3 regions of the Shewanella cyperi genome follow, and region 1 is predicted to be linked to each of the others. Evidence: predicted binding sites of a transcription regulator. Region 1 holds the regulator's gene; each other region holds the start of a gene.
What was found. Region 1 encodes sigma-54, which starts transcription at its own class of promoters, with help from an activator protein. Its sites were predicted from a motif close to GTTGGCACGNNNNTNGNNT; they were not measured.

Region 1 (10,358 bases):
ATAGTCGTCCAGCAGCTGCCAGAATACCTCCCTACTTGTCTGGTCCATGGCGCTGTTGGCCTCGTCGAGCAACAAGAGTTCGCTGGGGCGTGCCAGGGCCATCAGGAGCTGCAGCTTCTGCAGATTGCCGCTGGACAGATGGCTGATGCTTTGCCCCAGGTGGATCTCCAGGCCGAGACGCTGGGCCAGCGTCGCCATGGGCTCGGGCGCCAGCTGCCATTGTCCTCGCCAGTACTCCAGTAGAGCGCGGGCACTCATGAATCCCGGCAGTGTGACCAGTGCCGAGCACAGACTGGCCCGATTGGGGGCTTGCGGCAGGGGCTTTCCCTGCCACAGCAACTGACCGGCATCGGGGCGGTAAAGCCCGGCGATCAGGGCCAGCAGGCTGGATTTCCCTATACCGTTGGGCCCCAGCAACAGGCATCTTGGCGCCTCGAAGCTATGGTTGAGACCAAGGAAGAGTTGCCTCTGGCCCAGCTGGAAATGCAAATCAGAAATGGTAAGCATGTTAGGTATAACTGCGGTGACATGAGCTGTTAGGCGGGCAGTAAATCGAAAAGTTCCCTGTAATTCAACGGGATTAAGGCCCCGAAACGGGGCCCTATATGAACAAACCCGTCACGCCGGACGGACGTCCAGTTCCTGACTGAGGGCGCGGATCCGCCGCTGCAGCAGGGCAATTTCACTGTGCAGAGCCTGTTCTCTTTGCCAGGGCTGCTGCTCGCTCTGGCGCACCCATTGGTAAAGGGTTTTGCTGGAAATGCCATATTCCTTGGCCACATCCGACAGCAGGCGACCCCGGGCCTTGACCTCGGCTATCAGCAGGAGTTTGAGATTATCCTGATCGAGATTCATGTCTCAGCCCTCCCTTATGGCATCCAGTACCGGATCCAGCTCCCATTGGCTGCATCCCACCCGGCTGAGATAGAGCCACTCGCAATGGCACAGGGTTATCAGTCGTTGCAGTTGATTCATGGGTCACTCCTTGGTTGCTAACTTCGCCGCAGTCAGCCATGACAAAAGCGTGCCAGATTAGAGCTTTTATTTTTATTGAATAATATCAATATGATATTAGTGCTGTGTGAATGGTGGCTTGTCAGGGCTGAGATCCTCATGGTGCACAATGCCCCGATTTAGTGCCTGGACAGCTGTTTACTCCCTCGCCGCTTGCCATTTCTGCCATTGCCAGATTGCCTCAGGTCACTATACTGGCGGAAACACTAATATGAGGTGAAGCATGAAAATTAAAGCTATTTGCGCTGCGCTGGCGCTGAGCGTCGGCGTTTCCGCCTGTACCACGGTCAATCCCTATACCAATGAAGAACAAACTTCCAAGGCCACCAGTGGCGCCATCATAGGTGCCATCGCCGGTGCTGCAGTGGGTGTGGCATCTTCCAGCAAGAAAGATCGCGGCAAGGGTGCCCTGATAGGCGCAGCCTCCGGCGCCGCAGTGGGTGGTGGTATCGGTTATTACATGGATGTGCAGGAAGCCAAACTGCGTGAACAGCTCAAGTCCACCGGTGTCAGCGTGACCCGTGAAGGCGATAACATAGTGCTGAACATGCCCAATGAAGTGACCTTCGAAGTCAACAAAACCGAACTGAACCCGGGCGCCAAGCGGGTGTTGGATTCAGTGGTGCTGGTGGCCAAGGAGTACGACAAGACCCTGCTCAATGTGGAAGGTCATACCGACAGCAGCGGCAGCGACAGTTACAACCTGCGTCTGTCCCAGGTGCGCGCCAGTGAAGTGGGCAATTACCTGTTGGCCAAGGGCCTGCCCGCCAAACGTGTTGCGACCGAGGGTAAAGGCGAGATGGAACCCATAGCATCCAACGCCGATGCCGCCGGACGGGCCCAGAACCGCCGGGTGGAAATCATTCTCTCGCCACTGCAATAAGCGCCGGACGGGCCCAGGGCCCGCAAGCGAATCCAAGGCGCTGCCATCCGGCGGCGCTGTTTTTTCCCCGTCAACAATCCTTGGCACAATTTCGTCCTGTTTATCAGTCGGATAAAGCTTGCCTGAAGTTCAGATTCATTTTTTAATGGAACGACCTGCTGTAAAAATCAAATGAGGGTGGCATGAGTGATCCCAAAGGCCTGCCTATTGCCGTCGAGTGCCTCGGTGATGAGGTGTACCTGCAATCACTGCATTATGATCTGGATGGCCTGTCCCTGTGCCTGAAGGTGGAAAATCGCCTGGTGGAAGTCTGCTTTCACTCCATTCAGGGACTGCGGATGCTTAACGAAGGCGACCTGTTGGAGTTTTGGGCCGAGTTCAGCCTGTCAAATGGCTGGCTGTATCAGCTGTCGGACGGCGGTTGGTTTGCGCTCGAGTCCAACCGCGGCGGCTTTATGGCCAGCGGTGGCAAGGCGCTCAATGAATTTCTGATTGTGACCCGCAAGGAATGTGTTTCCGTGCTGTCTGCCGAGTCCATGCCCTCGGTGCGCTGGGGCTGATTGCTTAATCAGTGCAGTAGGAACAGGGTCGCCAGTCCCAGAAAGGCAAACAGGCCGATGACGTCGGTCACTGTGGTCAACAGCATGCCGCCGGCCAGTGCCGGATCCACCTTGAGCTTCTTCAGTAGCAAGGGAATGGCGGCCCCCGCCAGACCGGCAACCGTCATATTGATTAACATGGCGCCGCCAATCAGGGCCCCCAGCTGCCATTCGCCCTTCCAGACCCAGATGGCCAAGCACACCAGGCTTGACCACAGCAAACCGTTGAGAAATCCAATGGCCAGTTCCTTGCCTAGCAGCCAGCGGGAGTTGCTCTGGCCTATGTGGCCCAGGGCGATACCGCGGATCACCAGCGCCAGGGTTTGATTGCCGGCCACACCACCCATGCTTGGCACTATGGTCATCAGAATGGCTATGGTGGCAAATTGCTCCAGGGTGTTTTCAAACAGGTTGCTGACCGAGGCCGCCAGCAGGGCCGCGAACAGGTTGATGGTCAGCCACATGGAGCGGCGCAGGGTGCTTCTAAGTACGGGGCCGAAGGTATCTTCGTCCTCGTCCATACCGGCCATGCCCATCATGGTGTGATCGGCATCTTCGCGGATCACGTCCACCACATCATCAATGGTGATCCGCCCCAGCAGGCGGCCGTCCTGATCTATGACCGGCGCCGATAGCCAGTCGTGGCGTTCAAACAGCTGCGCCACCTCGGAATCGGTCATGGTGACGGGAATCGCCTCCAGATCCGCATCCATCAGTTCCCGTACCGGGGTGCTGGGATCCCGGGTCAGCAGGGTGGCGATATTGACGCCGCCGAGCAGTATGTCGCGCCTGTCGACCACATACAGGGTATCTGTGGCCTCCGGCAGGCTGCCGCGCTGCCTCAGGTAGCGCAGGATCACGTCCAGATTCACATCGGGTCTGATGGTGACAGTGTCGGTGTTCATCAGGCCGCCGGCGCTCTCTTCCGGATAGGCCAGGGCCTGCTCGGCCCGGCTGCGATCCTGGCTGCCCATGGATTGCAGCACTTGCTTGTAGAGGCTATCCGGTAGGCTGCGCAGTATGTAGGCCAGATCGTCGGTATCCAGACCGGCGGCGGCCCGGGCCAGGCGTTCGGGGCTCATTTGGCGGATCAGCTGATCTTTCAGCTCTTCCCCCAATTCTTCCAACACTTCGCCGGTTTGTTCCTGATCTATCAGTTGCCACAATATCTGGCGGGTGCGCGGCGGCGAGGATTCCAGTACCAGGGCTATGTCGGAGGCGGCCATATTGAGCAACATCTGCCGCACATGGACAAACATACCGCTGCCCAGTGCCTGGTTGAGCTGGCTGAGCCTGAGTTCCGTTTGTTCATTGTCCAGCAGTTCTACCGCCATGGCATCTTCCCCCAAGAATAGAAGGGCTTATGGTAACAAATTTATTGATACAGCAGGAGGGGAAGCGTTGCGGTCTAATGCCGCAGTGAGTGAGCTGACTCAGCAGTCTTCGTCGAAGCGGGCCTTGACCAGGTTGCACAGGGCGTCCATGGCCTGCTCGGCATCATCACCTTCGGCCACTATGCGCATGGTTTTGCCCATGCCGGATTCCAGCATCAGCAGTCCCAACACACTGGACGCCGGTGCCTGTTTGTCGCCTTGGATCAGGGTCACGCTGGCCTTGAATTCGGAGGCCAGTATCGCCATTTTGGTGGCGGCGCGGGCGTGCAGGCCCAGTTTATTGACTATGGTGATATCACGTTCAAGTCTTGGCAAGATTAAGCTCCCTGTGGCGTGCCTCGACCTTGTGTTTGGTGTTGCTGAAGCGTTTGGCCAATTGTTCTGCGACATATACCGAGCGGTGCTGACCGCCGGTACAGCCTATGGCTATGGTGAGGTAACTGCGGTTGTTGCGCTCCAGATGGGGCAACCAGGTTTCCAGCAGGTTCTCTATCTGCCAGATAAATTTGTTCACCAGTACCTGGCGTTCCAAGAACTGTTGTACCGGCTCATCGAGGCCTGTCAGGGGTCTCAGCTGTGGCTCCCAATGGGGGTTGGGCAGAAACCGGGCATCGAACATAAAGTCGGCTTCCGCCGGCATACCGTGTTTGAAGCCAAAGGACTCAAAAATGATCACCAGCTCCTTCTCGCTGCGGCCGAGGAGGATTTCACGCACCTGGTCACTGAGTTCATAGACATTGAGTTTGGAGGTGTCTATGTAGTGATCCATCAATTGTGACAGGGGTTCAAGCAGCTTGCCCTCGAGTTTGATGGCATCCGCCAGGGACATCTTGCTTTTGGACAGGGGGTGCAGTCTGCGGGTTTCGCTGTAGCGCTTGAGCAGCACCTTGTCGCTGGCATTGAGAAACAGGCTGATCAGCTCCGTGCCTGCAGGCAGGGCGGCCAACTGTTGTTCCAACACCTTGTGCTGTTCCGGCAGGTTGCGGACATCGACGCTGATGGCCACCAGTTCATTGCTGCTTTTCAGTTGCGCCAGCAAGGGCCCAATCAGTGGCAGTGGCAGGTTGTCGACGCAGTAATAGCCCAGGTCTTCCAAGACCCTCAGGGCAACGGTTTTGCCCGAGCCCGATCGACCTGAGACTATGACCAGTTTCATCCGGTGATCACCTGATAGAGTTCAGCGTCATCCTGGCTTTTGCGCAGTTGCTTGAGGATTTGCTTGTCGTTGAGCTTTTCTGCCATGGCGGCGAGTGTGCTCAGGTGCTGCTGGCATTGGTCCGATGGCACCAGTAGGGCAAACAGTATGTCAACCGGCTGTTTGTCTATGGCGTCAAAACTGATGGCCTCTTCACATTTGACCAGCACGGCGATCGGGGTCTCTATGCTGTTCAAGCGGCCATGGGGGATGGCAATACCATTGCCTATGCCTGTGCTTCCCATTTTTTCTCGGGCCAATAGGCTTTCGAAGATCTCTTGAGAAGAGAGGGTGGGGTACTGGGCGCTGGCGATATCGCTGATCAGTTCCAGTACCTTTTTCTTACTGCCCGGAGTGGCACAGGTGGTGCACTCCGGCCTCAGGATGGTACTCAGTTCCATCTTTTAGTGCTTAGTCAGTTTCTCTTTGTGTTTGATGACCTGACGATCCAATTTATCAATCAGAGCGTCGATGGCGGCGTACATGTCTTCATGCTCAGACGTGGCAAACACTTCACCACCATTGAGGTGCAGCTTGGCTTCTGCAATCTGCTGCATTTTTTGAACATTGAGCACAACGTGCACATTATTGATCTGTTCGAAGTGGCGTTCAAGCTTGGTAAATTTGCTCTCTACATAGTTACGCAGTGAATCTGTAATTTCGATATGGTGCCCAGTCAGATTGATTTGCATAGACACTTTCCTCCAGTTTTTACAGTGAGTTATAAGCTTTTACGCTGGTTTGACGGCGGGATCAGCATTGCTTCACGGTACTTTGCAATGGTACGTCTAGCAACGTTGATTCCCTGTTCCGCCAGAAGTTCCGCCATTTTGCTGTCGCTCAATGGTTTCTTCTGATTTTCTGCAGCCACCAGTTTCTTGATAAAGGCGCGGATGGCCGTAGACGAGCATTCTCCACCGTCTTCCGTACTGACATGGCTGGAGAAGAAATACTTCAATTCGAAAATACCCCGCGGGGTATGCATGTACTTTTGGGTGGTCACCCTGGAAATGGTGGACTCATGCATTTCCACCGCTTCGGCTATGTCGTTCAGCACCATGGGCTTCATGGCTTCTTCACCGTACTCAAAGAAACCTTGCTGGAACTGCACTATGCAATTGGCCACCTTGAGCAGGGTGTCGTTGCGGCTCTCCAGGCTCTTGATAAACCACTTGGCTTCCTGCAAATGGCCACGGATAAACTGGCTGTCAGCCTGACTGCGACTGGTGCGGGCCATGGCGGCGTAATGCTGATTGACGTTGAGCTTGGGCATGCAATCGGGATTGAGTTCCACCACCCAGCGGCCATTTTTCTTGCTCACAGAGACGTCGGGGATAACGTACTCGTCCTTGCCGGACGTGACCTGTTCACCCGGACGGGGATTGAGGCTCTGGATCAGCACTATGGCTTCACGCAGCTCATCTTCCTTCAGACGGGTTTTGCGCATCAGGGTGCGGAAGTCCCTGGCGGCAATCAGATCCAGATGGTCGCGGATCAGCAGTTTGGCGTTTTCCAGGTGTGGCGTATCGGCGGCAAAGTGGGCCAGCTGGATCAGCAGGCATTCACTGAGGTCCCTTGCGGCCACCCCTATGGGGTCGAAGTGCTGGATGCGCTTGAGCACGGCTTCCACTTCGTCCAGCTCCACTTCATCGTCGCCCATGGCTTCGAGTATGTCTTCCGTGGTCTGGGTCAGGTAACCGCGTTCATCTATGGCGTCTATGATGGCGGTGGCTATGGCCATGTCGGTGTCTGAGAAAGGGGTGAGGTTCTTTTGCCATTCCAGGTGTTCATAAAGCCCGTCGCTGGTCTCTCCCTGGAAGGGCATATCATCATCGCGCATCATGGAGCCGCTGCCGGAAGCAGGGGCGGCGGTGAACACTTCGTCCCAGGTGGTATCCATGGGCAATTCATCGGGCATGGACTGCTGGGTCAGGGCGTCGGAGGTTTCCAGGGTGGAGCTGTCATCGTTACTGCTGGCCGTGACGGGCTCGGAGAAGTCGTCCTGCTCCCTGTGATCTGAATCGCTGCGCTCCTGGCTGTCGAATTGGTCATCGTCCAGCTCCAACAAAGGGTTGGAATCCAGCGCTTGTTGAATTTCCTGTTGCAGTTCAAGTGAAGAAAGTTGCAACAGCCTGATGGCCTGTTGCAATTGCGGCGTCATGGTCAGTTGTTGGCCCAGCTTGAGCTGGAGTGACGCTTTCATCTACTGCGGATCCTTGACTGTTATTGTTATCAGAAAGCTGTTTTCTATCAGTTTTGTGAACTGCTGGCCAGTTGCACTCTTCCTTAATGAGATAGAGATCAGGCTAAATTTAACTATAGCCTGAATTGCTCACCCAAGTACACCGCCCGCACCTGCTGATTGTCCAGAATCTCGGCAGGGGTGCCTTCGGCGATGAGGTTGCCATGGCTGACTATGTAGGCTTTTTCACAGACATCAAGGGTTTCTCTGACGTTGTGATCCGTGATTAATATGCCGAGGCCGCGACTCTTGAGCTGCTCAATTATTTTCTTGATGTCTATGACCGAAATGGGGTCGACACCGGCGAAGGGTTCATCGAGCAGAATAAAGCGCGGATTGGCGGCCAGAGCACGGGCGATTTCGACCCGGCGCCGCTCACCACCGGACAAAGACATGCCCATGTTGTCGCGGATATGGGTGATGTGGAACTCTTCCAGCAGCTGCTCCAGTTCCTCTTCACGCTGATCCTGGTCCAGATCCTTGCGGGTTTGCAGTACCGCCATGATGTTGTCGTGCACGGACAGCTTACGGAAAATGCTTGCTTCCTGGGGCAGGTAGCCTATGCCCTTGCGAGCCCTCAGATGCATGGGGTCCAGGGTCAGGTCATCTTCGTTGATATGGATGCTGCCCTTGTCACTTTTCACCAGCCCCACCACCATGTAGAAGGTGGTGGTTTTGCCGGCGCCATTGGGGCCCAGCAGACCGACCACCTGGCCGGTGCGCACGCTGAGACTGACGTCCTTGACCACGGTGCGGTTTTTGTAGCTTTTGGCCAGATTGCTGGCCTTAAGGATCAGTTCCGTCATTGGCGAACCGGCTCCTTATCCTGCTCTTGTTCTTCGGGCTTGGGAGCCAACTGTTCCTGATAGTTTTCCGGCTTGATGATGGTGATCACCCGTTCATCGCCTTTTTGGCTGCTGTCGGCCTTCAGTTGCTGCTTTTCAATGTCATAAATGATTTTGTCGGCGTTGACCTGGCTGCCATCCTGTTCAATTTTGGCATTGCCCGTGAGCGTCATGGTGCGATTGTCCATGTTGTAGCTGATCTCATTGGCACTGGCGCTGGCCTGGCGGCCGTCATCCAGGGTCTGACTGTAGGTGGCGGGCTTGCCCTTGGCCACCAATACCCTTTGTCCTGAGGCTTCATCGGTATAGGCACTGAGTTCCTGAGCGGTGATCTTCAGGCTGCCCTGGGTCAGCAGTACCGGCCCACCATAGACCACCCGCTTGTTCTTGATGTCGGCAAATTGGGTGGCGGCAGCAATTTTCAATTCCTGCAGCAGGTCGTTGTTTTTGGCTGTGGCCATGGTGCTGCACAGGCACAGTGCCAGTGCCAGCAGGGTTTTACTTGGGTTCATAGCTTCCTTTTACCTGACTGAGCAGTTTGACTTCCTGGGCATTGAGATCGGCATACAGGCCCTGGCCGGTGACATTGAATCCTTTGCCGAAGACCAAAATTGGCCTGTTCGAAGTCATTATCATAGTGTTCAAATCCAGCTCCAGATAGCTGGTGGATAGATTTTGCAGCGGTTCCTGTTGGCTGATTGCCTGGATTTGCACATCCTGTTCCAGTACCACCTTGCCGCTGTTTTTGCTGAGCTTGCCGCGACTGGCAGACAGACGCCATTGGGCCGCGCCTTCATTGGGATAGATCAGATACACGGGCTCGGTGAATTCGGTAATGTTGCTGGCCTGGAAATGCTCCATGTAGCTGGCACTCACCTTGCTGCTGACCTGGCCTTTGTCATTGTACTCGACACTGCGCAGTTCGGTGGCGACAAAGTCCGGCAGCAGCTGGGATGAGGTTTGCTTGCCTTCGCCCGCATTCTGTTTCGACTGCACTTGCCAGTAGAGCAGCAGCGCGGTGCCGAAGAAGGCGATGATGGCCAGGGTCACCCGGTTCATACGCTCATCCCGTGGGCGCTATCAAACTTGTCCTGAGCCATCAGCAGCAGATCGGCCAGCTCCCGCAGAGCGCCAAATCCACCACCCTGATAAGTGACCAGGTCCGCATGGCGTCTGACCCAGGGATGACCATCGGCAACACAAACCGACAGGCCAACCGCCTGCATGACGGGCAAGTCCACCATGTCATCGCCTATATAAGCTGTCTGTGCGGGGGTAACGCCGTAGAGCTTCAGCAGCTCCTCATAGGGTTCGAACTTGTTGTCCACGCCCTGATAGATGTGCTTGATGCCGAGCGCCTTCATGCGGTTCTCAACAATCTGTGACTTGCGGCCTGTGATCACCGCTACCTGGATACCTGCGCCGAGCAGGGCCTTGACCCCAAAACCGTCGCGGGTGTGGAAAGCCTTGAGTTCTTCGCCCTGGTTACCCAGGTAAATACGACCGTCGGAGAATACCCCGTCTACGTCGCAGATCAGCAGTTTTATCTGTTCGGCTTTCTGCCAGTTGGCCTCTGATACCGGGCCATAGAGTGCTTCTCTCATCAGATCACCCCTGCCTTGACCATATCCAGCATATTGAGGGCGCCTATGGGACGCTTGTCGGCATCGACCACTATCAGGCCGTTGATGTTTTTGTCTTCCATCTGTTTCAGGGCCTGGGCCGCCAGAATGTCTGCGCTGGTGGTGATGCAGTTACGGGTCATGACCTCGGCAATCCGGGTTTGTCTCAGATTAATCTGGGCGTCTATCACCCGTCTGAGATCACCGTCGGTAAAGATCCCTTCCAGACGGCCGTCTTCATCAACAATGGCGGTCATACCCAGGCCTTTTTTGGAGATTTCGTAGAGGGCCTCGGTAATACAGATATCGTGTCCCACCAAAGGCAGGCCGTCACCCTTGTGCATCACATCACTGACCTTGAGCAGTAACTTGCGCCCCAGGGCGCCGCCCGGGTGAGACAGGGCAAAGTCGTCCTTGGTAAAGCCCTTGGCCTGCAGCAGGGCCACGGCCAGTGCATCGCCCATCACCAAAGTGGCTGTGGTACTGGAGGTGGGTGCCAAGCCGAGGGGGCAGGCTTCTTCCTGCACCTTGATACAAAGGTGCAATTGCGCCAGTTTGGCCATG
Region 2 (10,358 bases), 110 kb from region 1:
ACCTCCCTGGGATGGCTGCTGGGCTACGACAGTGATGCGGTCAAGCAACAGCAAGTGGGCTGGATGAGTTATTACAACAGTACCTGGCTCCATGGCACCAGCGGTCGTCCCGGTCTGGGTAAGCCATTCGAAACCGTGGTGGGCTCAGATGTGGACTCGGCGATTTGGGACAGCGACAGCTATTGTGCCGGCTACCAGTACCAGGTCGCGCTGGAAACCACCCAAAACTGGCTCGACAGTTGCTCCGATGGCTTCCTGAACTGCAGCTCTCAGAGCGCCGCCGGCACAGTGTGGTTTACCGACAAGCAGAAAACTGCCGGTGCCGAGCCTTTGAGTCATCAGCAAAGCCGCCGGGCCTGTTTCAAGCTCGACAGCCTGATCCGCAATCACATCTAGGAGAACAGCATGCATACCATGACAAAACTGGCCACTGCATTGGCCTTGCTTGGCCTGGTGTCTGCCTGTCAGCAGGAACGGGCACCACAAGAAGAACAGAACCAGACCGTCAGCAAGGATCTGCAGCTGGCGCCACCGGCACAGGGTGATTTGACGGCTGAGGTTATCGCCGAGCCCAATCTGCCGGGACTCAATGCGTCCCGGGACAAGGTGAGCTTTGTCCAGCCATTGGGACAAGTCTATGTACCTCAACACCCGGTATTGACGCAGCAAAGTCAGAGCGATGAGTATTGGATGAATGTGACCGGTGCACAACTCAACCAGGGTCTGAACCTGCCCATCAGCCAAGCCGGGGCCATGATCCGTGTCGCCGCCCGTGCCGATACCAGTTCGGGCGCCCTGATGCAGGCAGAACCTGTGGCCCCCCAGGACATTGAACTGACCGCTCCCAAAGAAAAACAGGCCAATCGGCAATTGATACGCTCATTGGCGGATGCGGATGCCCTGACCAGCGCCGGCCTGGATGACAATTCAGCGGCGCTGCAGATGTCGGCACTGGCACAACCGGGCAACTATCTGCTGCGGGTCAGTAAAGTCCTGGTGCCCTCGGCCAATTATCTGGTGAATGTAAAAGAGAAAAACAGTCCCTACCAGCTGACGGCCCAGGCTCCGGTCATGCTGGCACAGGGCGAAAACCAGATGCGCCTCGGCCTGTCATTGAGCGGCAGTGACAGTTTCGAGGTGTTGGGCGCAACGCTGCGGGATAGCCGGGGTCAGGTAACCTCTTTGTCCTTGAACCACCAGGATGACGGCTGGCAATTGGCTATGCCTGAAATGGAGGTCAGCTCGAACGCCGGGTTGAGCGAAATCCTGGTGGATGTTACCGCCAAGGTGGGTACTACCGCGGTAAGACGCACAGTCAAAACAGTGTTCAAGCCCTACGTTGCCAGCGCCAGATTAACCGACACAGTACTGAGCCTGTGGCAGGACGATATCCCTCAGCAACTGAGTTTTAACCTGGAGCTCAAGAGCGAGGGGCGATTCACCTTGGGCGCAGTGTTCACCGGCACCAATGGCAAGGGAGAGGAAATAGCGATATTCAGCACCCAAGTCGCGGCCTGGGTTACCCCGGACAATCCTCTGCTGGTGCTGCCACTGTCACCAAACCTCATCAAGGCCAGCGGCCTTCAGGCACCATTCCATTTACGGGAATTGGAGCTCAGGGATCACGGGCAAATGGCAAGATTGAGTTTCCAGCAACAGGCCCTCAGTTTCTGAGGTCCTGGCCTTAGTCAAAAGCGCCCCAATCGGGGCGCTTTTTTAATGATGTTCCATGGCATTCAGTTTGGATTGGTAACGCTGCCGATCGCCATCGCGGCTCAATGCCAAAGCTTTTTCCAGACTTTGCCTGGCCTTACGCTCATTGCCCGTGGCCCAATAGGCCTTTGAAAGACCAAAATAAAATTCGTGTCGATAATCGGCTTTCTCCACCGCACGCAGATACCAGGTGAGAGCCTGCTGATACTCGTGGTCGGAAAAAGCCTGCTGGGCCATATCATAGTAGTAATATGGGTTGCGGATCCTGGCGAGCTCCAGCACCTTGTGGATCTCGGCCCATTCCTCCAATCGTTCCTGCTCTCCCAGCAACAAAGCCAAGTTATACAGGGTCGTCAGATCCTCCGGCGTGTACCTCAAGGCCAATCGATAGGCATCCTCAGCCCAATCCTCATGACCGCGGTAGCGATAAAGAATGGCGAGCGTATTCAAGGCCGGAGTGAAGTTCGCCTTTTGCTGTAAGGATTGTTTGACCAGAGCATATGCCCTGTCCTGCTGCCGCTGCACCAGAGCTTCCGCCGCCAGATTGTTGTAGAACATAGCCAGCAGCGTTTGCCGGTTGAGTTTGTTCTTGGCATAGCCGCGCATGGCTCTTTCAGGGAGGAAATCCACCTGGATAGCGTCGGGTCTGAAATATGCTACGTTCTTTAATTCAGGGGGCAATAATCTAAGATTGACGTGGCCGTTAAGCAGGTAAAACTCCCCCTGCTGATCCCAAACAGGTTCCACCAACACTTCCTGAAACTCAACCGGGACATTCAATAGGTCAGCCATGGCGGCAGTTAATACCACCAGTGACATGCAATTGCCCTGGCGTTCCTTGTAGGTCACAGAGGCAATGCGGGTGTAGTTGTCATAATACTTAAAGCCCCCCTTATCAGCATTTAGTTGCCCCGCCAACCATTCGTGAGCGCTGACACTATTCCCCGTACCAAAATGTGCCCGCGTAAAATCACGCAATAACTGATCCCGGGCTTCCTGAGGGAGGGAAAAAACTTCTTGAGGCGTTGGAATGTCCTTCACAGACTCAAAAATATCGTCATGCCAATAACTATTAATATCAACAGCCTGTACTTTCGCGTTATGACTACAAGCCCCAAGACTCAAGGCACTCAGCAAAATAGCGGAAATAACTATGGGTTTCATACTCTGCCCCTCAGGAAAAGCATCCTTCCCAGAGACTAAGTCAGGTTCACAACAAAGTCAGCACAAAAAAGTTACAAAACGTGTTCAGTCTTTATGCTGACCCCATAAATGGGGCTGAAGCTGGATAAACACTCTGACACCACGTCGGTTCACTGGATACAGCAAACTGTCGCCACAGAGATAGACAGGCCCCTTCAGGGTCAGGCAGCCGATGGGCAAGGAGTGCCATATCCGTTGTTGCTCCGCCAATTTCAGGGATTGTTGCCGCAGCCATTCTTCTGCCGCCTGATCCCGCGCGGCAAAGGCGTCGAATGCCTGAGACTCCCGTCTGACTATGACCTCTCCAGCCATGACCTGACCAGCTTGGGCCAGAAAGAGGCCTAACAGCAATATGCCCTGTATGAATCGATATGCCATGACTCTCTCTCAATGGGTACTTATAAATTGAGCATAGCCACTGCCAGCGTTACCGACAGGAATAACGGCGGGCCTTGAACTCACATTCCCAGCCTGGGTCGCCAAAAAGCCCCGGAAAACAAAAAGCAGATCCGGGGATCTGCTTTTTTATCAAACCTGACTCTCAATCAGCCGGCGCTTTTCACTGTGACAAACTCAGGATAGGCGTCGATACCACAGTCCGATGCATCCATACCGTTGTATTCTTCTTCCTCGCTGACGCGGATCCCCATGGTGAGTTTCAAAGCCAGCCACACCAGCAGTGAGGCGGTAAAGACCCAGGCAAAGATGGCACCTATGCCGATAAGTTGCCCCAGCAGGGTAGCATCCGCGTTCGACAGGGGCACCAGCAGCAGGCCAAACAGACCGGCCACACCGTGCACAGAGATAGCGCCAACCGGGTCATCGATCTTGACTCTGTCCAAGGTAACAATGGCAAACACCACCAAAGCACCTGCGATAAGGCCAATGACCGCCGCCAAGCCGAGAGACGGAGACAGGGGATCCGCTGTGATGGCCACCAGACCGGCCAATGCACCGTTAAGTATCATGGTCAAATCTGCCTTGCCCCAAATCATCTTACACACCACCAGAGCGGCGATGGAGCCGAAAGCAGCAGCCGAGTTGGTGTTGACGAAAATCTTGGCCACAGAGGCGGCGTTGGCAGCATCGGACACCATCAGCTGTGAGCCACCGTTGAAGCCGAACCAGCCCATCCACAGGATGAACATCCCCAGGGTCGCCATCGGCAGGTTAGAGCCGGGGATCGGATTGACCTGGCCATTGGGACCGTATTTGCCACGACGGGCACCGAGCAACAGGACTCCAGCGAGCGCGGCTGCAGCCCCGGCCATGTGCACAATACCACTGCCGGCAAAATCAACGAAACCGGCCTTGGACACAAAACCGCCGCCCCAGGTCCAATAGCCTTCCACAGGATAAATGACCGCAGTCATGACCACGGAGAACGCCAGGAAAGCCCACAGTTTCATGCGCTCGGCCACGGCACCTGAGACTATCGACATGGAGGTCGCCACAAACACCACCTGGAAGAAGAAATCCGACTCCAGGGCATGGCTGGCATCCTCAGCCTGGCTGCCTATCAGGGCGCCGAAGCTGGGCAGAAAGCCTCCCTCACTGTTATCCACATACATGATGTTGTAGCCCACCATCAGGTAGGTAATGCAGGCAATGGAGTACAGACACACGTTTTTGGTGAGGATTTCCGTGGTGTTTTTGGAGCGCACCAGACCTGCCTCCAACATGGCGAAACCGGCCGCCATCCACATCACCAAAGCACCGGATACCAGGAAATAAAAGGTATCCAACGCAAATCTCAGTTCGGCCACCGTCAGGCCCAGCTTAGTAATTTCTTCCATCTTGGTCCCCCTTAAAGCGCTTCTGTGTCTGTTTCGCCGGTCCGGATACGGATCGCCTGTTCCAGATCCATCACGAAAATCTTGCCGTCACCAATCTTGCCGGTGTGAGCGGCGGCGGTGATGGCCTCCAGCAACAACTCGACGTTTTCTGCCTTGGTGGCAATGTCCAACTTAATCTTGGGCAGAAAGTCCACCTGATACTCGGCACCGCGGTACAGCTCTGTGTGCCCCTTTTGTCGACCAAAGCCTTTCACTTCGGTCACTGTCATCCCCTCAATCCCCATACCGGCGATGGCCTCACGGACATCATCCAGTTTGAATGGCTTGATGATTGCGCTGATCAGTTTCATCCCAACCTCCAACATAAGCTGTCGTTATCAAATTGTGACAAAGACAATTCAAGCATCGGGCCAGATATTCAATTCATTGTTTCTAAAAAGGTAAATAATAATTAGCGCATAAATGACGCATAAAAACGCACCTTTTTAGTGCATTTATGCAACCGCTGCCCCATGTTGGCGCAGGGCCAGGACACGGTCTCATACACTGGACCTAAGCAGTATTGGCTTTCACGCTTAAAAGGCGTTTACTGGAATAAAACGCAGACAGGAGAAACAACTTATGTTGATGGAACATCAGGCACTGCTGCTGGTGGTGGATGTACAGGGCAAGCTGGCCCGCATGATGCACGACAGCGATGGCTTGCACGGCCAATTGGTCACTCTTATCCGCGGGATAGGTCTGTTCGATATTCCCACCCTGTGGCTGGAACAATTGCCGGATAAGCTCGGCGCGACCTCAGAAGAGCTGGCCTGCGAACTGCGCCAGCGTTGCCAACCCATAGCCAAGGCCCACTTCAGTGCCTGGCCCAACGCCGAGTTTCGCGACGCCCTGACTCTCAGTGGCAGACGCAAGGTGATCCTGTGCGGCATAGAGACCCACATCTGCGTCTACCAGACCTGCCGCGATCTGCTGGACGCAGGTTTTGAAGTACATCTGGTCGCCGATGCTGTGGGTTCACGCACCGAAGCCAATCGGCAACTTGGCCTGGCCATGATGCAACAGGCCGGAGCCACATTAACCAACGTCGAATCTTTACTGTTCGAGCTGCAACACGAAGCCAGCGGTGAACGCTTCAAATCGCTGCTACAACTGATTAAATAATCGACAACACAAATAAAATGGGGCCATAGTCGTGGCCCCTTTCACATTTTCGCGCTTCAAAGGATGTGTTGCAGCAAAAGCTAATGTAAAACAGAGCTTTTACCACACCGAGAAACGCATTTATGAACAGGGGCAGTCTCACTTCCAAGATCCTCGGCCTTATGCTGACCCTGATCCTGCTTTCTTCCGGATTGGCCCTGTTTGCCATCGCCAATCTGTCCTACAGCCTGGGGGATGCCAGAGCGGTGAACGCCTCCGGCTCATTGCGGATGCAGAGTTACCGGCTGATGCTTTACACCCACGCGGGCAAGGAGCAGCTGCAAGCCAAAATCCAGGAGTTTGAGGCCACGCTCAACTCAGATGCGCTCAAACGCTCTCATGACTGGACCAGTCCGGAGCGCTTGCGGCAGCAATATTTGCTGGTTCAGAACAAATGGCAACATATGAAGCAGCTGGCCATGGCCGAAGATTCCGGGCGCTATGGGGCTCTGTTGCAGGATTTTGTCGACACCATAGATCTGCTGGTGCTGGAAACCGAACTCCACGCCGCCTTCAAACTGAAACTGCTGGCCGCCAGCCAGGCCATGGGCTTGGGACTGATGCTGCTGGTGGCCTTTTTCGCGGTGCGCTATACCCGTCGCAAGGTGGTGGTACCGCTGCAGCAACTGATGCACTCGGCCAACACCATAGCCAAAGGCAATTTCGATGTGCAGTTGCCCGAAACCGAATACCTGGAGCTGCAGGCGCTGACCCACGCCCTCGACAGCACGGCCAAAGAGCTGTCGGCACTCTATGGCGATCTTGAACATCAGGTACAGGAAAAAACCCGTGCCCTCAGCCGTGCCAACGGCGAACTGGCCCTGCTGTATGACACCCTGGTGATGCTCCACGGCAAACAACCGGATTATCGGGCCCTCAAGCCCGCCCTCGACAAGCTCAAGCAATTTGAAGCCATGCAATACCTGCGGCTGTGTATCAGTCATGGGGACGAGCAACAGGAAATCATCACTGCCGATGGTGGTTGGCCCGAAGAGGCCCTGGCGCAATATCACATTCCGCTGACATTCGAAGGCAGCGTCCTCGGCAAACTGGAGTGTATTTCTGCCCGCCCTTGCAATGGCCCTCTGCTGGAAAACTTTGCCCTGATCCTGGCCCGTAGCCTGCTGCTATACCAGGCGTCGGAACAGAAGCAGCAACTGGCTTTGATGGAAGAGCGCGGCGTGATAGCCCGCGAACTGCACGATTCACTGGGACAGGTGCTTTCGTACCTGAAAATCCAACTCAATTTGCTGCGCAAGGGCCTGGATGATTGCTGCCTGAGCCCCCAGGTAGAACAGCAACTGAGCGAGATCAACGAAGGGGTCAGCGCCGCCTATGTGCAACTGCGGGAGCTCTTGTCCACCTTCCGCCTGACCATCAAGGAACCCAATCTGCAACATGCGCTCGAGGCCATGCTGGAACAACTGCGTAACCAGACAAGCTGTGAAATAGTGCTCGACTACGGGCTGGAGCAACAACTGCTGGGCGCCAATCAACATATCCACATACTGCAGCTGACCCGTGAGGCCACACTCAATGCCATCAAGCATGCCCAGGCCAAACGCATAGAAATTTGCTGCTGTAAAAATGATGCCGGCTTGATTAACATCAGCATCAGTGACGATGGCATAGGCATCAATCATTTACGGGAAAGGGACAATCACTTTGGCATTGGCATAATGCAGGAGCGAGCCGCCAAGCTCAGCGGTCGCCTGAATTTCTCCGGCAATGCCGCCGGTGGTGCCACTGTATCCCTGACCCTTCCCCCTCATCAGGAGACAAACCATGGGTAAACCCTATTCAGTGCTGGTGGTCGACGACCATCCACTGCTGCGCAGAGGCATCTGCCAATTAATCAATTCAGATCCTGACTTCACCCTCCTGGGTGAGGCCGGCAGCGGGATTGAGGCCCTGAATATGGTGGGCGACAATGAACCCGACATCATACTGCTGGATTTGAACATGAAGGGGATGTCGGGACTCGATACCCTCAGCGGCCTGCGCCAGGAAGGAGTGACCGCCCGGGTAGTAATTTTGACAGTGTCCGATGCCAAGGCCGATGTGATCCGACTGCTGAGGGCCGGCGCAGACGGTTATTTGCTGAAAGATACCGAACCGGATTTATTGCTGGAAAAACTGAAACATGCCATGCAGGGCCACAGGGTGATCAGCGAAGCAGTCGAGGCCTACCAACTGGAGCTCAAGCAGGCCGCCGATGAGGACGAGTGGATCAACTCACTGACGCCACGGGAAATGCAAATCCTCACCCAGCTGGCCGAGGGCCTGAGCAACCGCACCATTTCCGAGCAGCTGCATATCAGCGAAGGGACGGTTAAGGTCCACGTCAAAAACCTGCTGCGCAAGGCCAACGCCAAGTCCCGCACCGAAATGGCGGTGCGTTACCTCAACCGTTAATGGCAGGGTGACAGCCGCGGGCATGGCTCAGCGGCTGTCATTAACAAAAAGCTGCCAGCTTTCAAGGGCATGTTGAAAGTCTTCCAGGCCGCAGCTGGCCTCGGATTCACTGTCATACATGGACATGCCTTCGTCCAGCTCATCCAGACTGTCGTAGCCCAGCACATTGGCAAAGATCCTCGCCTGCTCGGCATCGAGCTCCAGGGTAAAATCGCGACCAATCTGACGCCACTCTCCATGCCCAGCAGCCTGCAGCTGGGCCACCTTGGCCAGCAATCGGGTGCAACCGTCACTGTCTTCCCCCAGTTCCTCGCAAAACCAGCGCCCCATGACCTCATGTTCCATGCTGAAATTGGCAAACAGGCTGCCATCGAGACTGTTGCGGCGAAACTCAAACTCCATCGTCTGTTCCTGAAAAGCAAAAAATATCTTCCAGCAATTTTATCCCAAATCCGCAGGACTTGCTTCCGGGACTGACAAGTGCCGGCTCACAGGCTTGAGCTTGGGACAGGCCCTAAGGTAAGTTAGCGTTATCACAACCGAATTTGGAACGGCTTATGCGCAAAGGATTTATCTATTGCCTGCTGCTCAGCGGCGAGCGTGCCGGCAGTTTGCTCAGCTTTGAGGAGCTGCAGGCCTGGACGCCGGAGCAAGGGCTGCTGTGGGTTCACCTCAATTACGAGGAAACCCATGCCCGCGAATGGCTCTACGGTCAAACCTTGCCAAGGTTGGAAATCGATGCCCTCTTGACCCGGGACACCCGCCCAAGGGCCATAGTGACCGAACAGGGCATGCTGCTGGCGCTGCGGGGCGTCAACCTCAATCCAGATGCGGATCCCGAAGACATGGTGGCACTGCGTCTGCTGGCCAGCGAAACGCGCATCATCAGTACCAGTCGCCGCAGCCTGCATTCGGTAAAAGAACTGGCCGACAAAATCATGTTGCGCCAGGGCCCAAAAACCACCGGCGAGTTTATCCTGGAGATCTGCGATCGCCTGACCCTGCGCAAAACGGAGTTCATCGCCAAGCTTGATGACAAGATGGATGAACTGGAAGAGCTGTTGGTCAGCGGCGGCAAGCAAGACCTGCGCAGCGACATCGCCGAACTCAGGCGCCAAACCGTGGCACTGCGCCGTTATCTGGCCCCCCAAAGGGAAGCCTTTGCGGCCATGCAGACCGACGAAGACACCTTGCTCAATCACCATGAGCAGATGCGGCTGCGGGAGATCCGTGACCGCCTGGTGCGGGCCATAGAAGATCTGGAAGCGATAAGGGACAGGGCCAACGTCACCCAGGAAGAACTGCTGAGCCGCCAATCGGAGGAACTCAACCAGAGGTTATATTTCCTGTCACTGGTGACAGCAGTATTTCTGCCACTGGGTTTTCTCACCGGTCTATTGGGGGTCAATATCGGCGGTATTCCCGGAGCCAACACCGACTGGGCTTTTGCCGCCTTCTGCGGCCTGCTGATACTCCTGGTCGCCGTGCAACTGCTGCTGTTCTACCGCAAACGCTGGCTTTGATTGAATAAATTGCCTACCTATTATCAGCCGGCCACCGCTGGGGATTCAGGTATCTGTTGTCTAAAGGCGCAGAAAAACGAACGATATCTGCCGAGCAGACACAACTCCGGTTGCTATTGCGACACCAACAACAAGTGCGACACCAGCAAAAAGGCCGTACCTGTAGCGGCACGGCCTTTTGGAGCAGGGTTAAGCGCGGCTTAAATAAGCTTAAATAAACAGGTCGCGGATGTTTCTCAAATCGCCCTTGCCGTTGGCAATCTCATCCGGGGTCAGTCCTGATACTTCGTGTGGGAACACCAGCCAGTCTTCGGAGGAGTGAATATAGTAATCAGGCTTCAAGGGCACAGCGGTATTCTTGGGCTTGTAGTAAGGACAAGCGATGCGTACGTCCCTTGGCATGTTAAGTCGCATCAGCTGACTCAGTTTTTCCTTGAGCGCATGGATTGAGCGGCCGGAGTCGAACACGTCATCGACAATCAGCAGGCCGTCGTCGGCATTGGCG
Region 3 (10,358 bases), 1.8 Mb from region 1:
GCCGCTATCCAGGGTCAACTGCTTATCTTCCGGGTTCAGCGATACCACCTTGCAACCCAGCTTCAGCTCAACGCCCCAGGCCCGGTATTGGGCCTCGGTGCCAAGGGCCAGCTCATCCAGGGCCCGGCCCTGAAAATAGGACGACAACTGTACCCTGTCGTAGGCAATCTGGCGCTCGGCACCTATTACCAGCAAGTCCCAGCGGCCTTGCCAGCCCTGCTCACAGACATATTCAACAAAGTGGTGCCCCACCATGCCATTGCCGACCACGACGACCCGGGGTTTGTGATTGGACATAAGACCTCCAGAAAACAAAAAAGGCACCTGCTCCGGTAATGGGAGCGAGGCGCCTTTGCCATAAGATTCAAATTGAGTGGGGCGGCTTGGCGCCCCGAATTGACCGCAGGTCAGGCTTACCGAACGTTGGAAGCCACTTTTCATAAGGCACAGACCGTGCCACTTTTTATCTTGCTGTTTTTACTTACTATTTCATTGTTACTCGGGTGAGCATCCCTGTACCGGTGCGTCATTATTGGGCAACTGCACCCCTTTGGCGCAGCAGGCTATCGGCCAGCACCGCCATGGATTGGCCCGTGTGCATCGAGTGGCGCCGCAGCAATCCCAGCGCTTCGGCCTCGGTCACCCCTTCGGCCATCATCAGGGCACAAAGCCGGCCAACGGGCCCGGAACCCTGTGCCTTGCCCGAGTAGGCCAGTGCCAATGCCGCGTCGGCGCAGTCCGCCCGTTCGGTCAGCAGATAGGCGGCGGCCAGGGACGCCCGGACACAGGCCCCCTGCCAGGTGTCATCCCCGGCACCCGGCAAGGCCGATGCACCCAGTTGCCGGTGCGCCATTGCATCGTCGGCCAACGCATTGAGGCTGGCCTGGGTGCCCTCGGGAGCACAGGCGGGCAGCAACCAGGACGGCACCCGCGGGCAGGCACCATTTGCATGGCCCTCTGCATAAGCATCTGCATCAATCTGCCACAACTCGGTCTCCACCCTGGGATTGGGTTCGGCCTCGCCCTGAAAACCGCGGAACAACAACTGCCGGGCTCCGTGCCCCTGCTCCCTGGCCATCAAGGCAATGACCTCGGCGTAGTGCTGCTCCAGTTTGGGGTGAAAGAAGGCCCGCATGCCCAGGGGCGCATTCAAGGGATTGATAAATTTCAGCGCCTGGGTCAGCAAGCTGCGAATACCCAGGGTGGCATGCAGTGAGCCAAGCTCGCGCCAACGCGGCAGTATCGCCGACAGTGGCAGGTAACAACTGACACCGTCCCCAATAAAGGCGCGGGCCTCGGCAACTGAAGTTGCGGTGGGGATCCCCACATGGTGCAGCGCCTGCCCCACATGGCTGCGGCGGCTATAGCCGCCGGGTCTGGCCGCATCGCGACCATCATCGCCGTGCAACAGCACCGGAATGCCCTCGGCCTGCAAGCGTTTTACCCCATACAGCAGCCAGGGAAACTGGCCACGCTTGCCGGCATAACAGGGCCAATCGATAAAGGGAGTAGAGCTGGCGCCGGCACCAGGGCTTGCACTTGCTTCTTCCCCGGCAGCGGAGGCAATGAGCTGGCGCAGCGCCAGCGCCACCCCCGCCACTTCGGCCGGGGTTTCGCCGCGGCTGCGCATCACCATCAGCGCGGCGCCAAGGGACAGGTCGGTGACCTCCTGCGCCGACCAGCCAAGGAGCAAGGCGCGGCTTTCCTCCAGGGTTAAGGTCCGTGCCCGTTTCGGGCCGCAGGCGATGGCCCTAAGTAACGCCTTGGCGCTGTGATCAAATCCGTCAGCCATGGGCCACCTCCGTCGCACTCAACCTGCCCAGCCCCGCCCGCAGTGCGGTCAGCTCTTCACCTATGGCGCAGACCTCACCCACCATGATAAGGCAAGGGCCGTCACCCCCCAGGTTTCTGGCGGCGGTGGCAAGCTCATCGAGGCAACAGAATTCGAGCCTTTGTCCGGGACGACCACCGTCGCGCACCAGGGCACAAGACAAGGCGCCGTCGGCCCCGGCAAGCTTGAGACTGGCGGCAATTGCGGCGGCCTGGGCGGCGCCCATGTAAAACACCAGGGTGCTGCCAAGGGCCAGGGATTGCTGCCAATGGCGACTGGCATTGCCGCCAATTTGGCGACCCGTGATCAGGGTGACCGAGCGCGACTGCCCCCTGTGGGTCAGGGGGATCATGGCAGCGGCACCGCAGCCCAGGGCCGCACTGACACCGGGCAGCCAGCGACAATCAATGCCCCGTGTCAGCAAAAACGCCGCTTCCTCGCCGCCGCGGCCAAAGACGCCGGGATCGCCGCCCTTGAGCCTGAGCACCCTGAGTCCCTCACCGGCCAGCGTTGCCAGACACAGGTTAATCTCATCCTGATGCGCCGACTGGCCACCGGCTCTTTTGCCCATGGCAATGCGCCGGGCCCCGGGATTGGCCAGCGCCAGCACAGACTCATCCACCAGAGCGTCATACACCAGGGCATCACAGCGGCGCAGCAGCGCCAGCACATCCAGGGTCAGACTGCCCACATCACCACAGCCGGCCCCCGCCAGTACCACAGTGCCGGGTAAAAACTCGCCCCCAAGGGCGCTAATCAAGGACGTCAGATCAGCCATGGGATACCTCCACAGACATAAGAAATTCATCGGCAATGGCCCTGACTTCACCAAGACAACTGCCACAGCCACTGCCGCAGCCCGTTTGCTCACTGGCCCAAAGCAGTGGTTCCGCACCGTCCGGACATTGTGCCAACGCCGTTTCAATCCCCTGACGACTGACGCCCCGGCACAGGCACACCAGGGGGCTGTCACCCGCCAGGACCTGGGACTCCAGCGTCTTGAGCAGCGCGCCGTCAAGCGGCCTGCCCACCATGGCGGCAAGGGCAATATGGTCCAGTGGCAAATCGCCCTTGGCGGAGATATTGAAACCGGCCAGGGTTTCGTCGCGGATCCAGGCCTGCAACCAAATCGTCTTCTGGCCAGCCTTGAGCTGCCAGCGCAGAGCCTTCAGCTGCCAGCCCAGGTTGCCCTCGGGCGCGGGCGTGACTCCTGATGCAGGCGTTACCCCGGGAGGAAAATAAAACACCTCGGCAGCGCCGGACTCAAGACACAGTTTCTGGCGCCTCAGATACTGCTGCTGCCCGGATGCCTGTTCACCGTAGTGCACCAGCTTCCAGAGGGGCCCGAGGGGGCTGAGCCTCACCTTTTGCCCCTTGAAGGCGGGCTGACGGGAGATGGGATCCACCTCGGCGGCAACCACGGCATTGACACCGGAGCCAAGCTCCTGCCCGGTCCAGTGCATGGAGACAAAGGGATGGCCGGGTTTCAGGCTGTCGTCCTTTTTCACCGGCAAAAACAGTTCCGCCTTGGACACATTCTTTAGCTCCGAGGTCTTTACCGCTACACCATCGGCCTGCTCTGCATGTTCTTGCATAGCCAGCGCGACCAGATCCCCCTCTTTGAGCGCGAGCGCTTGCATATCTTTGGGGGCCAGATAAAGCTGCGGCTCCCATTCCTGGCGGCACAGGGCGGCAACGTGGCCGGTGCGGGTACGGGTATGCCATTGATCGCGACTGCGGCCCGAATTCAGTTGGAAGCAGCCCGGCTCCAAGGTGAGCCTGGCCGGCCTTTCATTGATAGCCGGCGCCGCCTTGATTGCCGGTAAAGATGGTATGACTGCCGGGGGTACAAAGCGCGCCCGGTCATCCTTGAATGCGAATCGGCCATCGGTAAACAGCCGCGGCTCTTGTGCGCCCACGGGCCAGCGCATTGGCGCCATGGCCTCGTAGGCCTCATCGCTCAAAGTGGCGAGCGGTGAGATATCGAAGTGTTTTTCCGGGAAGGCGCCTTTAACCACAGCGGACAACGCCGCATGCTCACGGAAAATAGCTGCCACTGAGGGATAGTCAAAACCGCCGTAGCCCATGGCCTGCGCCAGTGCGCACACCGCCTGCCAGTCGGCCCTCGCCTCCCCCTTGGGCGCTCTGAAGGCCCGCTGGCGGCTGATGGTGCGCTCCGAGTTGGTCACAGTGCCGGACTTTTCCGACCAGCCCAGCGCAGGCAACAGCAGGTCCGCCAGCTGCGCCGTGTCGGTATCTGGGGTGATATCCGACACCACCACGAAGGGACAGGTTTGCAGCGCCCGCTGCACCAGTTCCCGGTCCGGCAACGACACCATGGGGTTGGTCGCCATGATCCACACGGCCTTGATTTTACCGTCCGCCATGGCCTGGAACAGTTCGGTGGCGGTGAGTCCCGGCGCATCCGGCAGTTGACTGCCGGGCCAGAAACCGTGCAGCAACTGCCGCTCGGCGTCGCCAAAGGACAGGTGGCAGGCAAGTTGGGTCGCCAGCGCCCCCACCTCACGGCCCCCCATGGCATTGGGTTGCCCCGTGAGGGAGAAAGGACCGCAGCCCGGCTTGCCAATTTGCCCCAGCAGCAGATGGCAATTGATGATGGCATTGATGGTGTCTGTGCCGCTTACCTGTTGATTCACCCCCTGGCAAAAGGCGGTGACCACTTTATTGCTGCGATACAAATCCACCAGCTTCTGCAGCTCAGGCAGGGACAGCCCCAGGGCCCGGGCGGCGGCGCCTGTGTCTGCGAAGGCAGCGTCCAGGCTGGCCAGGGTGGCATCAAGCCCCTGGGTATGGGCTTCGACATAGGCGGGATCTACCGCGCCCTGACGGGATAATTCCAGCAATAGCAGGGAAAAAAGCGCAAGGTCCCCACCGGGTGACAGGGAGATGTGCCAATCGGCCTGGGCGGCTGTGGCGGTTTTCCTCGGGTCAATCACCACTATTTTCGTGCCACGGGACTCACGGGCACGCAGCAATCGCTGAAACAACACGGGATGGGTCCAGGCGGCGTTGGAGCCCACCAAGACCACCAGCTCGGCCTGTTCAAAATCCTGGTAACAGCCGGGCACCAGGTCTTCACCGAAGGCCCGCTGATGGGCGCTGACCGCCGCCGACATACACAGGCGGGAATTGGTATCCACGTTGGCCGTACCCCAAAAGCCCTTGGCGAGCTTATTGGCGACGAAGTAATCCTCGGTCAGGAGTTGCCCGGAAAGGTACAGGGCCACGGACCCGGGGCCGTGATCGCGGATGGCCGCAGAAAAACGCTCAGCCATCAGGGCAATGGCCGAATCCCAGTCCGTAGTTTTGCCGTGAAGACGGGGGTATCTCAGGGCGGATGGCAGCGGCAAGGTGTCCAGCAGGCGCTCACCCTTCTGACACAAGCGCCCCAGGTTGGCACTGTGGCTGGCATCCCCATGCACCCCCTTGCCATCCGGCGCAATGCTGACACCACAGCCAACGCCACAGTAAGCGCAGGTAGTGTTGACTTCTCTCACAGGCTTCTCCCATCTCGTATTGGAGAGAGGAGACAGGCAAGGGACAAGCCAATGTTTATCTATTTGATTTTAAGGGATTTTAAAAACCATTCATTCGACCCACGTACCACAAGGGTGCAAAGCTTGCACCCTTGTGGTTCAGCGATGCGGCTTGGTGTTTCCATTCAGGCTGGTTGCCACAATAAAAAACGCCGGCGGTTGGCCGGCGTTTAACATTATCTGTGCTGTTATTTTTTCAGCGTTGATTCTGCAGTACGGCCATCGTCATGGCACTCCTCACAGGTTGGACGCTCGCCCACTTTCATCTCGTGCTGCACGTGACAGTCGGTACACACAATTTCACCGTCGTGTGGTTTATGTACTTCATCACCTTCGGATAGTGGCTTGTGGCAGGACACACACTTGTCATTTTCGAACATGCCGTCTTCGGACATGGTCTCGTTCTGGTGGCAGGCCTCACAACCATCCTTGGCAGCATGGAAGTCGGATTGCAATTGGTCATCGGCAGCAAACGCTGCGGGTGACAGGGACAACGCCGCCATGGACGCTGCGAATAAGGCTGATAACAGGATTTTGCTCACGTTCAATTCCTCCAATCTTGACGGTCTGTGGCAGTTCTTATGGGGTTGCTGCCATCGGCCGCCGTGCAATGGCGAGCTTTATTTGCCCTTGCCGGGCCAATAATTTCACCATCCGGGTGTCCTCACTTTAACAAGCCAACATACGAAAAAATGTGCGCTTTATCATGTAACCAACTGCTTCAGTGAGTATTTTACACGGGCTATCACCTCCATGTGGCTTAACCATAAACGAAAAATGGTTATTTAGCCAAATATATCATTGTGGGTACTCGGCCCTGGTTACATCTAAGAATTTCTCCCCGTGCCGATTCAGTAACAGCCCCTTGGAGGCGGTAGCTTTTTGATTATGTAAAACAAAAAAACGAGCCATTCGACTCGCTTTTCATACACGCGAAATAAGCTAAGACTTGCTTATCACTATGTCGGCCTTGGTTGAGGCCATAATATCCAGCAGCTCCGCCGTTTCCTGCTCCGGCACCTGATGCTTGGCCAGAACTTGCTTGAACAGCGCTATCATACGGTCCCATTCATTCTCGGTGATATTTAGATGTTGATGGGTTTCTCGCATCGCCCGACCACGATACTCGCAATCTCCTCCAGTGACCTGGCACACCATGGAGGTCACCCTGTACTTAAGGTAAGCCACAGGCACCCGCTTGCGGGCTGCATCTATGGCAGGATTGCGGTTAAGCTCATCATCCACCACCAACACATCCAGAAAATCGTTCACCACCACGCTGATGGGCATAAGGCCACCCAACCTGTCATACAGTGAAGGACTCGGAGTTGCCGGCTCGGCGTTATCGCCTTCGGCCATCACGGGGAAAACCGCCATTGAGACGGCCAACCAGGCCCAGAGGAAAAACTTGGATTTAATCATATTCACCTCGGCACAGGGGAGCCCGTCGCCACATCCCCTCACAAAAACAGCTTTCGTTGTCCCGACGCAGACAGCAGGCTCCGCGGGCAGCCATTGCACCATGGCTTAGCGGCGCCCTGAAACACACCTGAATTAAACAGTTTAGTCGACTGCCGGGGTAATATCCCCAGGGGTCAGATTGTTGATTGAATGGATCTCGGCTATTCCCGGCTCCCATCCGCCCCGATACCCAGTGTCGGCCTGACACCTAGCCTTCCCTATATCTGGGAACATACCCGGATGGCGACATAGTAAGAAGAGCAGCAGTGGCAGCTTGAGAGCCGCCGCAGCGCCAATCGAATCATGGACGGTGAGCTGGCTGTTAAAAAAGGAAGTTATCCGTGGACAAGCCAGGCACCTTGCCCGGGTGTGGGCTCGGCGCCCGCGGTTTGAGACCCACGACTTTCTGCCGCTGGCACAGCGGCTATCTTTTGCCAGCCCAGCAACTTCCGGCATCAAATGCAATTAATCACCTGCCGTGGGCTTTCGCACTGCCACACCCGTGACACGCTGTGAACCCTTCCCTGGGCGCTCACCGGCGACGTCCGTGTCGCCGATGGTCACTGGTGCGGCAGTGCCAATTTTGGGTGTTCCACTCAGGCAAATGTGCGGCCTCAAACCAAAGGCAAAGAGGTACATCAAATTTCTGCTTGCCGAACAGCAAACATCTCTGCCAAGATGCTGATTCAAGGAGATAAAACAAGGTTTAGGGACGAAGCACACTACTTCAGCCCGTGCGGTAGCCATGTTATTCCAAGGCACATAGCAGGGCCTAGGGCCTGCATCTATGTCATGCAATAGAGAGTGCAACCGTCGGATTTTCCAAACTCTGAATGACTGAGTGTGTACAGTGCTTTTGTACAGTCGTATTTGATATTGGGGAAACAGGCACCGAAAAAGCGCATAAACCTTGCGCGTTAATTTTAAAGCGATTAATAAAAGTCATTTTAAATTAATGTCTTATGCTTTAAGGGATAGTGTTAATAGGTTTAGAAACCGCGCATGCGCGTTTTGCTGCCAGGTATATTTGAACCAATTTCAATTTCTATCATGAATACAAAAATTTAGCGTTGCGCGTTCACACTCCTCCGAGGACTAAAACGCGCATGCGCACTATACAGCTGTTAGTTGCCAAAGAGAGAATGGTGCATGATTCAAAACGAGAAGGATTTTATTGCTTGGATTGATGGGCAGTTGAACGAAAATATTCCCAGCCAAATTGTTGCTTTCAATATCAACATATATGAATCTCCGTTCAATATTGAAATAGTTGGTTCTAGTGAATTCGACCCTGATAATGAAGATTGGGCATGTAACGAAGACTGGATTCCAGAAAATCGATCAGTATCAGTTTCTAATTCGATCTTCGGTAATTCATGGGAAGAGGCGCAGGAAAATATTCTTGCAATGGCTAAGCTCTATTTTCAATCCAGCTCAAAAAATACGCACAAGCTAAAAGTTGTAAAAGCTTTTGCAGTGGGCTTCGTTGACGGTAACCTTAGCTATGTACTGTAAGCAACTAACAAGCAAAGGCAGCATCGCCCTGCGGGCTGGACGCGCTATCGCGCGCCGCTGCTTTGGGCGTTGATATGATTTCCTTTGTCAAATAGATAATAGTGTCCTTACCGGAGGGCCAAAAACGCTCCGGTAAGGACACTCTGGCAGACGGGCTTGGGCGAGTAAGTGTCGGCGGTTGACCTTGCTGATATCCGCGAGTTTGGTTATTCGCATTACTTGTGTTCGCCGTTGGAGCCTTGCCTCAGTCTAGGAGCGCGGATGTGACCGCTTAACGCCCTCGAGGGTTGCTCGCACCGCTGCCGCAGCCCGGTACTGCCAGAGTGATTGCTTAAATCAGCTTCAGAACGCTTGTATTGGTTTCTCGGCGTCAAAGCCCTGCGCCAGGTCCCAGATGTAACCGGTCAGCTCCCGTGCCACCGCAGTGACCACCTTGTTGTACTCTTTGCCCCGCGCCTTCAGGGCATGGAACCGTCGGCACAGGCGTTGCTGCACTTCCCAGGAGCGGGTTTGCAACTTGATGGAATGCGCCTGCTGACGACTTTCCAGCTCCCGCGAGACCCGGGCTGGAAATCGATAGGCCCACGCCGATTCGATTAAGATGCGCCTGGCATGACCATTGCCACATTTGGTGATACCACCCCTTCGTTCCCGCTGGCCACTGGAGCGTTCACTGGGTGTCAGGCCGACAAAGTTCATTAAGGAACGCGGCGAGGCAAAGCGCCGCAGGTCACCCAGCTCGGCCAACAAGGTCATGGCGGACAGAAAACGCACGCCCCGCAGCACCGTCAGGCGCTGCACCAGCGGATACCAGCGCCAGCTTTCAGCCAGGCTTTGCAGTTCTAACTCCAGCCGCTGCAAGCGCTCATAGCGCTCGGTCACGGTGTGGATGTAATGCTGGAAGGTAATTTTGCTGGCACTTTCCGGGAAGCTGATATCCGCCAGATGACGCCGATAGGCTTCGGTCCAGTGTTGGCGACCGCTGCAGGGGTGGCCATGACGCAGCAGGAAGGATTTCAGCCGTTGCCGCGCCTGACGCAAGTCGAGCATGGCATCCTCCCGGCAGCGGATAAGGTCGCGGATGGCCTCGTCCCGTTCGTCCGGAACATAGATAGACTTCAAGTCACCACTGCGGGCCAGTCTGGCCAAGGTCATGGCATCGCGTTTATCGGTTTTGACCCGGTCTCCCGGGGCCTTGGGGATGAGCGCCGGCGCTACCACCCAGCATTCAATGCCACGGCGCAACAGATGACGATAGAGCCAGAAACCGCAGGGACCGGCTTCATAAATGACGCACAGCTTGCTGGCTTTGGCTGTTTGGTTTTTAAAGAGTTTATCAAGTGAACGCAGGTTGGTTGGAACAGTGCCATGGTAGTGCACTGTGTCAGCCGGCTTATCAGAAACCCAGGCCACGTCAGTGGTCTCCTTGTGCACGTCCAAACCGATAAAAAGTGTGTTAGCTTTAGACATGTCGGCCTCCTGTGATTGTTTGCCTATTGGATCAACAAACAGTGTGGCTCTGGTTTAACTAACCCACGAGAAAACACGGAGGCCGACACCTGCACAGGGAATCATTATGTCTATACGACTTGATGAACACTCAAACCCAATTCAGCGATTTATACAGCGCATTCAGTGGTTACCCTCTTAAATCGAAAATCGAAGGGTGCCCTCATTGTGAGCTGCAAAGTGCAGATGATTTATTGCACAAAAATGATTTGACCCAGCTAGCATGGGATGATCTTCAGCTCTTCATTGCTCAAACCATGACAACATTTGGTGACGTAGACGATTTCAAACACTTTTTACCCCGTATCTTTGAGCTTTACATCACGGATTATTGGAACGCGCCATATGATTTTGGATTATTTCTCTCAAAGCTAGAGTATGGTGGTTGGACTACATGGCCTCAGAGTGAAAGAGAATCTGTGATAAGGCTGTTTGACCGTTGGGTAATGGGACTAAAGGAATCTAGCTTAGAGGAAGATAGAGAG

Region 2: JYB84_RS14730 (P-II family nitrogen regulator) is a predicted target of sigma-54. The motif match lies at 5,109-5,127, and genes of this name have one in related genera.
Region 3: JYB84_RS07025 (nitrate reductase) is a predicted target of sigma-54. The motif match lies at 5,384-5,402, and genes of this name have one in related genera.

Annotation. Positions count from the first base shown of each region.
Region 1 is NZ_CP071501.1:3,448,668-3,459,025, reverse strand. Features, by position in the region: gene JYB84_RS15385 (ABC transporter ATP-binding protein) at 1-507, opposite strand, end outside; gene JYB84_RS15380 (transposase) at 619-855, opposite strand; gene JYB84_RS15375 (OmpA family protein) at 1,238-1,897, shown strand; gene JYB84_RS15370 (hypothetical protein) at 2,080-2,457, shown strand; gene mgtE (magnesium transporter) at 2,466-3,830, opposite strand; gene JYB84_RS15360 (HPr family phosphocarrier protein) at 3,930-4,205, opposite strand; gene rapZ (RNase adapter RapZ) at 4,192-5,046, opposite strand; gene ptsN (PTS IIA-like nitrogen regulatory protein PtsN) at 5,043-5,486, opposite strand; gene hpf (ribosome hibernation promoting factor) at 5,490-5,777, opposite strand; gene JYB84_RS15340 (RNA polymerase factor sigma-54) at 5,807-7,288, opposite strand; gene lptB (LPS export ABC transporter ATP-binding protein) at 7,402-8,133, opposite strand; gene lptA (lipopolysaccharide transport periplasmic protein LptA) at 8,130-8,684, opposite strand; gene lptC (LPS export ABC transporter periplasmic protein LptC) at 8,671-9,231, opposite strand; gene kdsC (3-deoxy-manno-octulosonate-8-phosphatase KdsC) at 9,228-9,776, opposite strand; gene JYB84_RS15315 (KpsF/GutQ family sugar-phosphate isomerase) at 9,776-10,358, opposite strand, start outside.
Region 2 is NZ_CP071501.1:3,333,936-3,344,293, forward strand. Features, by position in the region: gene JYB84_RS14705 (lipase family protein) at 1-396, shown strand, start outside; gene JYB84_RS14710 (DUF4785 domain-containing protein) at 406-1,674, shown strand; gene JYB84_RS14715 (tetratricopeptide repeat protein) at 1,717-2,877, opposite strand; gene JYB84_RS14720 (hypothetical protein) at 2,962-3,294, opposite strand; gene JYB84_RS14725 (ammonium transporter) at 3,462-4,712, opposite strand; gene JYB84_RS14730 (P-II family nitrogen regulator) at 4,724-5,062, opposite strand; gene JYB84_RS14735 (hydrolase) at 5,334-5,876, shown strand; gene narQ (nitrate/nitrite two-component system sensor histidine kinase NarQ) at 5,999-7,708, shown strand; gene JYB84_RS14745 (response regulator) at 7,701-8,330, shown strand; gene JYB84_RS14750 (YacL family protein) at 8,358-8,732, opposite strand; gene JYB84_RS14755 (zinc transporter ZntB) at 8,888-9,853, shown strand; gene JYB84_RS14760 (phosphoribosyltransferase) at 10,064-10,358, opposite strand, start outside.
Region 3 is NZ_CP071501.1:1,654,196-1,664,553, reverse strand. Features, by position in the region: gene nirB (nitrite reductase large subunit NirB) at 1-297, opposite strand, end outside; gene JYB84_RS07035 (ANTAR domain-containing protein) at 530-1,792, opposite strand; gene cobA (uroporphyrinogen-III C-methyltransferase) at 1,785-2,609, opposite strand; gene JYB84_RS07025 (nitrate reductase) at 2,602-5,349, opposite strand; gene JYB84_RS07020 (cytochrome c3 family protein) at 5,577-5,930, opposite strand; gene JYB84_RS07015 (group I truncated hemoglobin) at 6,331-6,810, opposite strand; gene JYB84_RS07010 (hypothetical protein) at 7,999-8,364, shown strand; gene JYB84_RS07005 (IS110 family RNA-guided transposase) at 8,707-9,834, opposite strand; gene JYB84_RS07000 (hypothetical protein) at 9,957-10,358, shown strand, end outside.